DNA from 4 places in the Cupriavidus sp. 05N39 genome. Region 1 is predicted to be linked to each of the others. Evidence: predicted binding sites of a transcription regulator. Region 1 holds the regulator's gene; each other region holds the start of a gene.
What was found. The regulator LexA, encoded in region 1, represses DNA repair genes until DNA is damaged. The targets are predictions, from matches to a motif close to ACTGTATNNNNATACAGT.
Positions count from the first base shown of each region.

Region 2: the regulator LexA is predicted to act here: its motif matches at 2,122-2,139, upstream of AC1DN0_RS13700 (ATP-dependent helicase).
Region 3: the regulator LexA is predicted to act here: its motif matches at 1,080-1,097, upstream of dinB (DNA polymerase IV).
Region 4: the regulator LexA is predicted to act here: its motif matches at 2,494-2,511, upstream of recA (recombinase RecA).

Region 1 covers NZ_JBFTNE010000158.1:10,779-13,940, reverse strand. Annotated here, with positions in the region: partial or broken gene AC1DN0_RS38515 (DUF808 domain-containing protein) at 1-234, opposite strand, end outside; gene AC1DN0_RS38510 (hypothetical protein) at 1,018-1,293, shown strand; tRNA gene AC1DN0_RS38505 (tRNA-His) at 1,492-1,567, opposite strand; gene AC1DN0_RS38500 (hypothetical protein) at 1,737-1,904, opposite strand; gene lexA (transcriptional repressor LexA) at 2,014-2,670, opposite strand; gene AC1DN0_RS38490 (asparaginase) at 2,895-3,162, shown strand, end outside.
Region 2 covers NZ_JBFTNE010000023.1:71,214-74,375, reverse strand. Annotated here, with positions in the region: gene AC1DN0_RS13715 (hypothetical protein) at 51-650, opposite strand; gene AC1DN0_RS13710 (thioredoxin domain-containing protein) at 863-1,366, shown strand; gene AC1DN0_RS13705 (TlpA disulfide reductase family protein) at 1,470-2,024, shown strand; gene AC1DN0_RS13700 (ATP-dependent helicase) at 2,161-3,162, shown strand, end outside.
Region 3 covers NZ_JBFTNE010000140.1:12,453-15,614, forward strand. Annotated here, with positions in the region: gene dinB (DNA polymerase IV) at 1-1,009, opposite strand, end outside; gene AC1DN0_RS37135 (hypothetical protein) at 1,432-2,052, opposite strand; gene AC1DN0_RS37140 (DUF1488 family protein) at 2,353-2,604, shown strand; gene AC1DN0_RS37145 (SOS response-associated peptidase) at 2,636-3,162, opposite strand, start outside.
Region 4 covers NZ_JBFTNE010000038.1:108,264-111,425, forward strand. Annotated here, with positions in the region: gene AC1DN0_RS19385 (DUF2889 domain-containing protein) at 1-298, opposite strand, end outside; gene recX (recombination regulator RecX) at 599-1,066, opposite strand; gene recA (recombinase RecA) at 1,205-2,272, opposite strand; gene AC1DN0_RS19400 (response regulator) at 2,583-3,162, shown strand, end outside.

The DNA of each region.
Region 1 (3,162 bases):
TGCGAGCGCAGCCGGTACCAGAATCGCCTTGTTGCGCAAAGAACCCACCGCAACCGACCACACAACCGGCAACTCGCGATCGGCTTTCACGCCGCTGACCTGTTGCGCATTGAGGGCAAGATCGTCGCCCAGGACACCAGCGGTCTTCCTGGCAGCCACCTTGCTCATGGTTGCCACATCGTCAAGGATCGAGGTGATGTCGTCGATCAACAAAAGCAGGCTGGTGCCGGCCATATTTCAAGCTCCCATGTCGGTGCTGAGTAGGAGAGGCCCTTCAGGTGATCAAGGCCGCATGGCAAGATATTGCCATATGGAAAGACGGCGATTGATCCCATACCCACTCTATTTGGGGGCGATCCTGGCGGTTCGCCTTCAGTGGGCTGTTAGCTTGCAGGCTAAAATCGAGCGAGAACCGTTCGCTTCCTCGGCCGTAGGGGAAATATCTAAAATCAATGCTTGTCGCGTCATTCCTGTTGCGCGGCTTGGGCGTCGCGTCGTGGCAGTGGAGCCAACTCGCGAATTGCGTCAGGAGGGGCAGCGCATCCATTCGAGTTTGCCCATCGAATGGCTGGATGACGAACTGCCATACCTAGTGGGTATGCGATCCAGGCAAGAGCAGTTCGATCTGATTTGCTTTTGAGATGGCTGATTTTTACTGTGAACCTGTCGCACGATGCTTTGCCAGGCGCCTTACTGCGGTACTCAACGGACCTGCGGTGGCTGACGATCCCCCCGCTATCGGTCGGCCCAGGTGTAGCCGTGATAGTCAGGAGACGCGCCTGTTAAGCGTTGGCAATCGCCCGGCGATAATGTTCAGCGGAGTCCAAAATCGCTTGGTCAAGGTTCGCTTGTGCAATCGCCATCGTGTGAGATGCTCCTGGCGCTGAGCATCTAGGCACCTCGTAGAACTTTGATTCCGCACTCTCATTCGCTCGATGAGGCTCATGCCTGGCGCTTCTGGCTATGCGCGCTGGTTTGCCGTCATGCTAGGATTTTGCCAGGCTCTGGGAGATAGCCATGGTTCAAAAGCTGTTCCACGAATTGCCCGTGAATGAACGCGGCGACTTTGAATCCGCCTGCGCGCGGCATGGATTTGTTCGAGAAGACTTCGAGGTGAGCGAGGAAGAGGGCATTTCGCGAGGCAGCGGGGCGAGTCATATCCCCCGGAAAATCACTGTCGCCCGAGTGGGCGGAGACGTCCAAGTCTATCCCGCAGCTACCGGCATTTCGTGGACAGTCGCATTTGAACGAGATCTGGAGCGCGGCGAATTTGGATTCCCTCTTGCGGACTAGCTAAGGGATGGGAGAGGTCGCTGCGTGGAAGAAACGGGGGAGGGGTATGCTGAAGCAGGCTAGATCGAGCCGGTGGTGCTGACACCGGCGGTTGCAAGTATTCCCACCGTGGGAGGATGGCGGGAATGGAACCCGGCTTTGGGATGCACAAATGAAAACAGCGCCTTGGTTAAGGCGCTGTTTTGCAGGGCAAATTCTTGGGGTGGCTGATGGGACTCGAACCCACGACGACAGGAATCACAATCCTGGACTCTACCAACTGAGCTACAGCCACCGTAGAGGTTGCTCAGCTGGCTGCTGAGCAACGAAGAACAAGATCATACAATACCAAAAGGCGGATGGCTAGCACTCTGCACAAATTTTTTCTCTGCGCTGCCTTATGCGATTTCAGCCGGTTAGGTCGGTTACCGCGACGCGCGCAAGTGAGTGCTGCCGTAACCCACCTATGAAAGCTTGGCCGACTCCTCCAGCTCAAGCATGCGGCAGATGGCTGCCATGCTGCCCACCATGGTGCGTCGTTGCGCACCCTGGTAGATACGCACGCCTTTGGATTGGCGGAATGGTACGGGCTTGACGGGGCGGCGGGCGGAGAGGCGGTTGGCTGGCAGCATGGCTACACCTGGTGACTTGCAACAACAGTTAGCGGTGCCCGACTAGCGGGCGGCGTTGGCACAATCGGGCGTCGGCGTGATACGGGCTTGCCCGCCTCAGCCGCACTCGTCAGAAGCCGCTGGGTCGGATCAAGCCGACGGCGATACCTTCCAGAGAGAATTCTTCGCGGCCGGGGCGCACGATGATGCTGGGGAAATCGGGATTCTCGGCAATGAGTTCGATCGAGTCGCCGCGGCGGTTGAGGCGTTTGACGGTGACGTCGTCTCCCAGTCGCGCAACGACGATCTTGCCGTTCGGGGCCTCGCTGGCACGCTTGACCGCAAGCAGATCGCCATCGAGGATGCCGGCGTCCCGCATGCTCAGGCCACGTACCCGGAGCAGGTAGTCAGGTTGCACGTCGAACACCGAAGCGTCGACCTGGTATTGGCGATCGATGTGTTCTGCGGCAAGGATCGGGCTACCGGCCGCGACGCGCCCGACCAGGGGCAGCGTCAGTTGCATCACGCCGGCCATTGGCAGCGAGAATTGGTCTGGTAGTTCTGAGTCGCTGCGCGAAACCTTGAGCCGGATYCCGCGCGAGGCGCCGGGGGTGAGTTCGATTACGCCCTTGCGGGCCAGAGCCCTCAGGTGTTCCTCGGCAGCATTGGGCGATGAGAAGCCGAACTTGGCGGCGATCTCGGCGCGTGTGGGCGGAAAGCCCGTGTGCTGGAGGCTGCTGCGAATCAGATCGAAAATCTGCTGCTGTCGCGGTGTCAGGGTCGCCATGGTCGCCGTGTTGGAAAGCACTGTATGTTTAAACAGTATGCTGTGATTTTATACAGTATCGAGTGAAGTGCAAGCGGAATTTTGGGAGTTTGCGCATCGACAGGTGCGTCAGGCGAGGCTCACCGCGCCGTGCGGCGTGAGCCTGGGCGTTACAATTCGCGGCACTTGCAGCCTAATTTTTCGCTCGCTGCTTAACCTTTCTGGCTTTCGATCTCTATCTCGCCATGTCCCTCCTGCCTCGTGTCGTCGTGCTTGCTACCGGTGGCACCATTGCCGGTTCTTCATCCAGTGCTGCRAGCAGCGCGAAGTACCAGGCGGCCACGGTGCCTGTGACGGCGCTGCTTGATGCTGTGCCGGCGCTCGGTGCCGTGGCCCGCGTCGAGGCGGAGCAGGTGGCGCAGGTGGATAGCAAGGACATGTCGTTCGTCCTCTGGGCCCGGTTGGTTGAACGCGTTGCGTTCTGGTCTGCGCAGGCCGATGTGGCGGGCATTG
Region 2 (3,162 bases), on a different contig from region 1:
TCGGCCCGCGCATTGCGGGCCGGCTAAAGCGCAATAAGGCTCGGCAGAGCTTAAAACGGATGAAAACCGGTGAGGAACTGGTCGACCTGCTCCGCCTGGCGCTGGTCGCGCGCGGCATCGCCGGCCTCCAGCACAACCGCCTGGTAGACGTGCACGCCGGAAGCCACCAGCCGCGCCGTCAGCCTGCGAGGCGACTGGTCCTGCGGCGAGACCGCAGCCACCTGCACCTCCACGCCGTCAAGCGCCACGGCGGGTGTCGCGGCCGACATCACCTTCACCTTGCGCGTCTTGACCGCTTCCGCGGGGTGGGGACCGAGGTTGCCAAGCAACCCCGCCTGCATCGATTCAAGCGCGGCCTGCCGCAACGCGGCATCGTCGGCGGGCAAGGTCACCACGCCAACGGCGAACAGGGTTTCGTCGATCCGGGCCGCGTCCATCGTCATCGGCAGCTTGCGCCCGGCAATGGCTACTTCGCGGGCGGCGCCGCTTGGCTTGCCCGGATAGAGCGCGGCGTACGCACCTTCGTTGGACTGAATGGTGCGCCAGTCATAGCGCGGCGAGCAGGCGATCAGCCCGGCGCCGAGTGCGGTCACGGCGAGGGCGGTGGCAAGCGAGGACGGTAACAAGCGGGAAAACCGGCGGTGGGACATCTCGGCAGTGGATACGGCAGCGTGCGGCAACGGTCCGGCGGACATTGCCGGGGACAGTGCCCGGGATTGTGCGATCCCGCATCCAGGGCGCGCGGGCGCGGCACCACGGATGCGGACGGAAGCCGCTATTATCGGGGAACCTGCGTGCCAGCGCGCATCCACATTGCCAGCCCATGCAAATCCCGTCGCCCGGCCACCCGTCAGTCCCGTCCATGCCGCAACCGCGCCGTGCGCCCGCCCGCCGTACCTTGCGCGCCGTGGCGGCGGTGATGGGTGCCCTCATCGTCACGACAAGCCATGGCGCCTTGGCCGCCAGCACCCACCTGCCCGCGGCAACCGACCTGGCCGCCCAGGCCAAGGCGGCGGCCACCCGCGGCGAACCGCTGGTGGTGCTGGTCACGCTGCCCGACTGCGTTTACTGCGAAACGGTGCGCCGCAACTATCTCGGCCCGCAGGCGGCGGCGGGCGAGATCGTGGCGCGGGAGCTCGACATGACCGCCAACACGCCGCTGCGCAATGCGGATGGCAGCATGACCACGGCGCGTGAATGGGCCCGCAGCCGCCACGTGACGGTGGCGCCCACGGTGCTCTTCCTGGACGCGCGCGGCCGCTCGCTGGCCACCCCGTTGCGCGGCATGCAGCCTGACTTCTACGGTGCCTACCTGGAACAGGCGCTGGATAAGGCCCGCTCGGCGTTGGCCGCCACGCCGGACTGAACTGCGGCTAATCGCCGCAGCGCGAGTGCCTCCATGCATGCATCCGGCAGCGCCGCGGCAGCGGCAGTAGAATGGCGGCTTGTCTGACCTGTCGGCGAGCATCATGACGACCTCCACTTCCCCAACCGCCCCTCCCGCGGCAAGCCCGGCCCGGCGCAAGCTCTGGCCCGCGATCGGCGCCGTGCTGCTGGTTGCCGTGCTGGGCTGGTTCGGCTACCGCGCCATCGCCCCAGCCACTGCCGCGCCGCCCGCCACCTTCACGCTGCTGTCGGGCGAGAAGGTCAGCACCGCCGATCTCAAGGGCAAGGTCTACCTGGTCAACTTCTGGGCCACCAGCTGCGTCACCTGCGTCAAGGAGATGCCGGACATGGTCAAGACCTATGACAAGTTCAAGGACAAGGGCCTGGAGTTCGTGGCGGTGGCAATGAGCTACGACCCGCCGATGTACGTGATGAACTATGCGCTAACCCGCAAGTTGCCGTTCAAGGTGGCGATGGACTCCGACGGCGCGGCGGCCAAGGCATTCGGCGAGGTCCAACTGACCCCGACCACCTTCGTGATCGATAAGGACGGCCGCATCCTCAAGCGTTATGTCGGCGAACCGGAGTGGGATGCGCTGCACAAGCTGCTCGACGGCGCGCTCGCCAAGGCGGCCTGATCCGCGCAGCCCGCCCGAATCCGCCGGAAAGGTGCCTGCCATGGCACCTTTTTTATTGCGGCAGCCCCACGCAACGGCCCCGGCCTTGCGCAGTTCGCCTGTATGGATATACAGTTACCGGCAGTTTTCCCCGCCCATGCCGGCCAGCGCACTTGCACGCCCGGCATCCCCAAAGGCCCCTGCCGTGTTACTCGATCCCGATCCCAGCGCCGTGCTTTGCGATGCACCCGCCAACAGGCAGGATGCCTGCGCCACGCCCGCCTACCTGTCCACCCTGAACCCGGAACAGCGCGCGGCCGTGACCCACGAGCCCGCCGCGCCGCTGCTGATCATCGCCGGCGCCGGCTCGGGCAAGACCAACACGCTGGCGCACCGGGTCGCGCACCTGGTGCTGGGCGGCGCCGATCCGCGCCGCATCCTGCTGCTGACGTTCTCGCGCCGCGCGGCGTCGGAGATGGGGCGGCGGGTCGAGCGCATCGTGGACCAGGCGCTCGGCATGCAGACCTCCGGCGCGGGCCGCGCCGCGCTGACGTGGTCGGGCACCTTCCACGCCATCGGCGCGCGCCTGTTGCGCGAGTACGCCGAGACGCTCGGCCTGTCGCCCAGCTTCACCATCTGCGATCGCGGCGATGCCGCCGACCTGATGAATGTGGTACGCCATGACCTCGGCCTGTCCGCGCAGGCCTCGCGTTTCCCGCGCAAGGAAACCTGCCTGTCGATCTACTCGCGCGTGGTCAACACGCAGGCCCCGCTGGAAGACGTGCTCAAGCAATGGTTCCCGCGCTATGCCATGTGGACGGATGCGCTGCGCGGGCTGTTCGCCGGCTATGTGGAAGCCAAGCAGAAGCAGCAGGTGCTCGACTACGACGACCTGCTGCTCTACTGGGCGCAGGCCTTGGCCGAACCCGTGCTGGCGCAGGACATGGGCGCGCGCTTCGACCATGTGCTGGTGGACGAATACCAAGACACCAATGCGCTGCAGGCCGCCATCCTGCTCGCGCTCAAGCCCGACGGACGCGGCCTGACCGTGGTGGGTGACGATGCCCAGTCGATCTATGCCTTCCGTGGCGCCACGGTGCGCAACATCCTCGATTTCCCCGGACAGTTCACACCGGCCGCGGACATGGTCACGCTGTCG
Region 3 (3,162 bases), on a different contig from region 1:
ACAAGGTGGCGTCGGCGGTCGGGACCGGCATGCTGAGGTCGCGGGTGACGGTGTGGAAGTCGTCATAGCGCAGCTTGACGCCGATGGTGCGGCCGACGTAGCCCTTGCCGCGCAGGTCTTCGGCAAGGCGCTGGCACAGGCCGGTAAAAACTTCGCCGAGAGCCTGGCGATCGTGGCGCGGATGCAGGTCGCGCTCGAACGTGGTTTCGCGGCTCATCGACTTTGGCTCCGAGCTGATGACCACGGGGCGTTCGTCATGACCTTGCGCGATCTCGGCGAGCCACGCGGAATAGCTGCGGCCAAAATGGGTCTGCAGTAGTCCGAGGTCCGCGCTGGCGAGGTCGCCAACGGTGGCGATGCCGAGCACGGCGAGTTTCTCCGTGGCTTTCGGGCCGATGCCGTTGACCTTGCGCACCGGCAGCGGCCAGATGCGCAGCGGGATGTCTTCCGGCGTCAGGAGGGTAAGCCCATCGGGCTTGTCCAGCTCGGATCCGATCTTGGCGAGGAGCTTGTTGGGCGCGATGCAGATGGAGCAGCTTAGCCCCGTGGCCTCGCGAACCGCTTGCTTGATGCGGCTGCCGATATCGGCGGGCTCGCCTGGCACATCGCTCAGGTCGATGTAGATTTCGTCGATGCCCCGGTCTTCGACCTGGCTCGTGAACGTGGCGACGGCCGCCTTGAAGAGCCGGGAGTAGTGCCGGTACGAATCGAAATCGGTGGGCAGCAGAATGGCATCAGGCGCGAGCTGGGCTGCCTTCATCATGCCCATGGCGGAAAAAACGCCGAGCGCGCGCGCTTCGTAAGTCGAGGTGGTGACGACGCCCCGTCCCGCATAGTCGCGCAGGCGCGCAAAGCGCCGGCTTCCGTCTTCAAGCGTCTCGGGCACCGCATTCCGTCCGCCGCCGATCACCACGGGCATGCCACGCAGTTCCGGATACCGCAACAGCTCGACGGACGCATAGAAAGCGTCCATATCCAGGTGGGCGATGCGGCGGGGGGCAAATGACATGGCGTCAGCGAACGGGGTTGACGACGCGCCCCGGCCGCGAGAAAGGACTCGGGGGCGGGCCGCCTCGGTTACTGTATGCATATACAGTATATCGAATTCTACAAGAAGAATCCCCGCGGCGCCCCGGCGGGCCTGCCAGCGATGCACGTAGGTCGTCGTCAGCACGATGCCCGCGGCGGGCAAGTGCGAAGTGTTATTGCTATTGCGCAGCAACTGGCGATCGATGCGCAAGCAGGCGCATGATTGAAAATGCAACGCATTATCATTTAAGTGGGTAATGTTCGTCGATGCCGACATGAACCGGCCGGAAGAGAAGACGGTTCACGTCGCATGACAACGGGTTTTCCCGCCGCCTTGCCGGCAAGCTGAAAATGCCAGCGCGGAGCGCGGGCGAAAGCCCGCCGCTCATCGGTGCCGGTCGCTCAACGCAGCAGGAACGCGATATCGTCCACGCTGATTTGCGCGACGGCCACGCCCCGGCGTTGCTGGAACAGGATGTGCTGGAGAACCCGGCGGCGTTGCCTGGCAAAGACAGCCAGGTCGATGGGGATGCCGGCGCGAGCATAGTGCTCGACCAGCAGCTTGTAGGCACGATGCCGCATCTGCAGGGCTTCGCCCTCCGCCCGTAGCTGGCTCGTGTCCTGCGGCACGATGCTTTCGGTCTGACGCAACGCCTCCATGGCGTGGGCGTGCATGTCGCGGTAACGATCGAGTTCGGCTTGCGTTGTGCGCAGCCGTTCGCGTAGCGCGCGGACCTTGCGCTGCAGCTTCAGCGTCATGCCTACGCCATGCTCGACCAGCGCCACGGTCTCAAGCGCATGGCTGGCGGCGGCAATCGTGTTTTTCCAGATCCCTCCGTCCGTCGCCTCGGTTTCCGCTGCCCACCCGTTGCTGATTCCGCTAAATATCTTCATATGACCCCTTGACCCTTGTACAGATTTCCGGCGGCCGGCTTTTTGGTAGCCGGTCCTGTCCGGGTGCACGGCGGCCGGGCCGCGTTGGCGCGCCTGCCGTGTCGAATCGACATCGTTGTACTGGCGCATGCGCTGGCTGGCATGCCTCGCGCCGATGAGCCGATGACCTGGGAATGCTACGGTCTCGCCGTTCGCGGGCCAAGTAGAAGATGCTTAGATCTGGTATTCCCGATGCATATGTCGCTCAATGTACGGGCGCGAGAATGTCTCGCCAAAGCCGCGTCACCGGGCAGCCCGCGCGATGCGCGGCCAGCGATAAAGCGCCCCTTTCCAGACTTGCCGGGGGGCGCGTCCCCGAATCCTGGCGAAATAGCGCAACCGGGCCCTCGATACCGTACGGATGCCCGCGATTCGGACTAGGATGCATGCATGGCACTCAATTTCCCCAATCCCAGCCGGAGTTACGACCCTTCCAGGCATTGCGTATGTTTTTGGGGCTATGACAACTCGCGTGAAATCGCCTTCGAGGTGGACCGCGCGGTACTCTCTACCCTCAGCCCTGAATTGCGCCCGGACGAGCCTGCCGTGCTCGATGCATTCGACCGCCACCGCGATCACATCCTGGAACTCGCGCGCGGGCTCTATTCCCGCAGCCGGCAGAACCGGTATCAGATTTCCTGAACGCTGTTCAGTCCGGGCAAACGCAGTTCGCTCAGGCTGACGCCTCCGGAGATCCTGCCGCAATCCGCGGCGGCAGCGGTGCGGGCTCGGCGGCCAGCTTTTCCGCGGCGTAGGGGCGCAGGAAGCTGCGCGCCAGTTCCGTATTCCTGCAAGTCAGCCAATCATCCCACTCCGTGCCCGGGACGATCACGATCATCCGTTTTTCCTTGCCCGGCGCATGGAAGCGTTGCATCAACGGGTGGTGCTCCGAATTGATGGTCAGCATGGTGAAGCTGAAGACGTCCTGGCCGCCTTCGCCAGGCCATGCGCGCCAGAGGCCGGCGATTGCCATGGGCTCGCCATCCTTGAGCCAGATCCGCCAGCGTACCGCCTTGCCGGTTGCGTAGTCGGGCTCATAGAAGCACTGCGCTGGTATCAGGCATAGCTGACCCTGTTTCCACGCCGCCGAGAACGTCCGTTTTTCACCCACCGACTCCGAGCGCGCGTTCGTGGTGTCGAACCTCGCGACGCCGGGCGGAATGCGCTTCCTGGGGACCATCCCGAAGGTGCCGGCCAGGC
Region 4 (3,162 bases), on a different contig from region 1:
CGATCAGCTTGCGATAGGCCGGGCCGATGGTGTCGCACTGGCCGGGATACGGTACCCAGTCGGAACAGGCGTCGGCGTCCACGACGTTCATGCGCAGGTCAATGGTGATGCGCAGCCACAAATCATGCAGCGGCTCGCCCAACGGGCGCACGCCACCACCGGCAAGCGGGATCTCGCGGGGCTTGGTGTCGGTCAGGCGCGCTTCGATATCCCATAGGCCATCGTCCCTAAGATAGGCCTCGGCCGTGATGGCACGGCGGTGGCGCAGGGCGCGATTGACGGGCGGGGAAAGCGGCATAACACCAGGCAGGAGCGGGAGAAAAGGACGGCTGGGCCGGAAAACCGCAGGATTTTAACATGCCGGACAACTTTGGCCGGGAACAAACTGCACCCAGGGCTGTTGCCGGGAATTGTCGTGTGACGGGCAAGCGCTGTGGAGCGTCAAAATGCGCGGATGCGCGGGACTGAACCGGTGCCCGGATCACATGCGGTCAGCGCGGAATACGCCTACTGACAAAACAGGTATGCGCACCGCGCCGGTGCAAGACGCCATCGCGGCATCACTTCGGACCGCGATCCGGCAGGTCCGCCCACGGCATCAATCGCTGCCGTCCAGCCACTCATCCGCCCCCTTGATCACCTGGCTCACCACCGAGCGGGAAAAACCGCGCGCCACCAGAAAGCGGATCTGCCTGGCCTTTTCCTCGGGCGTGGCGGGTGGCGTGCCGAAACGCTTCTGCCAGACCGCGCGGCCACGCTCCAGTTCGGAGCCGCACAGGCGCTCCTGCAGGTCGGCGAGCTGTTCGCCGCCGAGCTGGTGGGTGCGGGCTTCCTGCATGACGCGGGCGGCGCCATAGCGGCTGGCGCGCCGGTGCACCAGGCTATCGACGAAGCGCTCGTTGGACAGCCAGTTCTCGCGCTCCAGCGCATCCAGCAATTGCTCAAGGGCTTCGGGCGATTCGGCGTGCGGGGCCAGCTTGCGTGCCAGCTCCGCCCGGCTGTGCTCGCGCCGCGACAGGTAGCCTACGGCGCGGGCCTTCAGGGAAAGAGGGGGACGGGTGGCCATGAGGATGGAGCTCGGCAGTGTGAGCTCGACATCGAGCTGTGAAAATGCGCTTCAAAAACGCAAACCGGGGCGGCGCGCGTCGCTGCGCGTGCCGCCCCGGGCGGGGTTCGCGGCCGGGAGCGCCCCGGCCGGCGAAGCTCAGTCTTCGGCGGTGGCCACAGCGGCGGCCGGCGTGCCATTCATCAGCACCACGCCCAGCGATTCGCGCACCTTGTTTTCGATCTCGTCGGCGATATCGGGATTTTCGCGCAGGTATTCACGCGCGTTGTCCTTGCCCTGGCCGATCTTCTCGCCCTTGTAGCTGTACCAGGCGCCGGACTTCTCGACGATCTTGGCGTCCACGCCCAGGTCGATGATTTCGCCCTGGCGCGAGATGCCCTGGCCATACAGGATGTCGAAGAAGGCTTCGCGGAACGGCGGCGAGACCTTGTTCTTGACCACCTTGACCTTGGTTTCGTTGCCGATCACCTCGTCGCCCTTCTTGATCGAGCCGATGCGGCGGATATCCAGGCGCACCGAGGCGTAGAACTTCAGCGCATTGCCGCCGGTGGTGGTTTCGGGCGAACCGAACATCACGCCGATCTTCATGCGGATCTGGTTGATGAAGATCACCAGGCAGTTGGTGCGCTTGATGGTGCCGGTCAGCTTGCGCAACGCCTGGCTCATCAGGCGGGCCTGCAGGCCAGGCAGCGAATCGCCCATCTCGCCTTCGATTTCGGCCTTGGGCACCAGGGCCGCCACCGAGTCGATCACGATCAGGTCGACCGAGCCCGAGCGCACCAGCGCATCGGTGATTTCCAGGGCCTGCTCGCCGGTGTCCGGCTGGGAGATCAGCAGATCGCCAACCGCCACGCCCAGCTTGCTGGCGTAGTTGACGTCGAGCGCATGCTCGGCGTCGATAAAGGCGCAGGTGCCGCCCAGCTTCTGCATCTCGGCCACGACCTGCAGCGTCAGGGTGGTCTTGCCCGAGGATTCCGGACCGTAGATTTCCACCACGCGGCCGCGCGGCAGGCCGCCAACGCCCAGCGCGATGTCCAGGCCCAGCGAGCCGGTGGACACGACCTGGATATCCTGCTCGACTTCGGCATCGCCCATTTTCATGATCGAGCCCTTGCCGAACTGCTTCTCGATCTGGGCCAGCGCGGCCGCCAGCGCCTTCTGCTTTTCGGCGCTTACGCCAGCACTCGCCTTCTTGCCGTCATCCATGGTCGTCCTTCCGTCAATGGTGTATAAATAGGCCGCATGTGGCGCGCCACCCGCTTTTTTCGGGCAACCGCCCAGCCCGCGCCGCGCCGCGAACTCCTGATGACGATGAACCTGGCAGCAGGGGCAAACATTGGGGCGAACGTTCGGTAAAAAACCAGTACAAATTCGGTAAAGCCCGGTTTGCATCGAAGACAAATCGAATGCGACCGGCATAAGCGGGTACTGTATAAAAAAACAGTATGCTTGGCAAGTCCCGCCCGCGTCATTTGATGGAAAGGGGCGACACAGCCGGGCCAGGGTGGAGACAACCATGCGTATTCTGATCGCCGAAGATGACGATGTGCTGGCAGATGGCCTGACGCGCTCGCTACGTCACTCGGGCTATGCCGTCGACCATGTGGCCAGCGGGGTCGAAGCCGATTCCGCGCTGTCGACCCAGACCTTCGACCTGCTGATCCTCGATCTCGGCCTGCCGCGCATGCCGGGGCTGGAAGTGCTCAAGCGGCTGCGCACGCGCGGCGCCATGCTGCCGGTGCTGATCCTGACCGCGGCCGATGGCGTTGACGAACGTGTCAAGGGCCTGGACCTGGGCGCCGACGACTACATGGCCAAGCCCTTCGCGCTCTCGGAGCTGGAAGCGCGGGTGCGCGCGCTGGTGCGGCGCGGCACGGGCGGCGGCGCCACGCTGACCCACCACGGCCCGCTCGCCTTCGACCAGGTCGGCCGCATCGCCTACCTGAACGATCAGATGCTGGATCTCTCGGCGCGCGAAGTGGGATTGCTGGAGATCCTGCTCACCCGCACCGGGCGGCTGGTGTCGAAGGAGCAGCTGGTCGACCACCTGTGCGAATGGGGCGAGGAAGTCAGCAACAACGCCATCGAAGTCTACG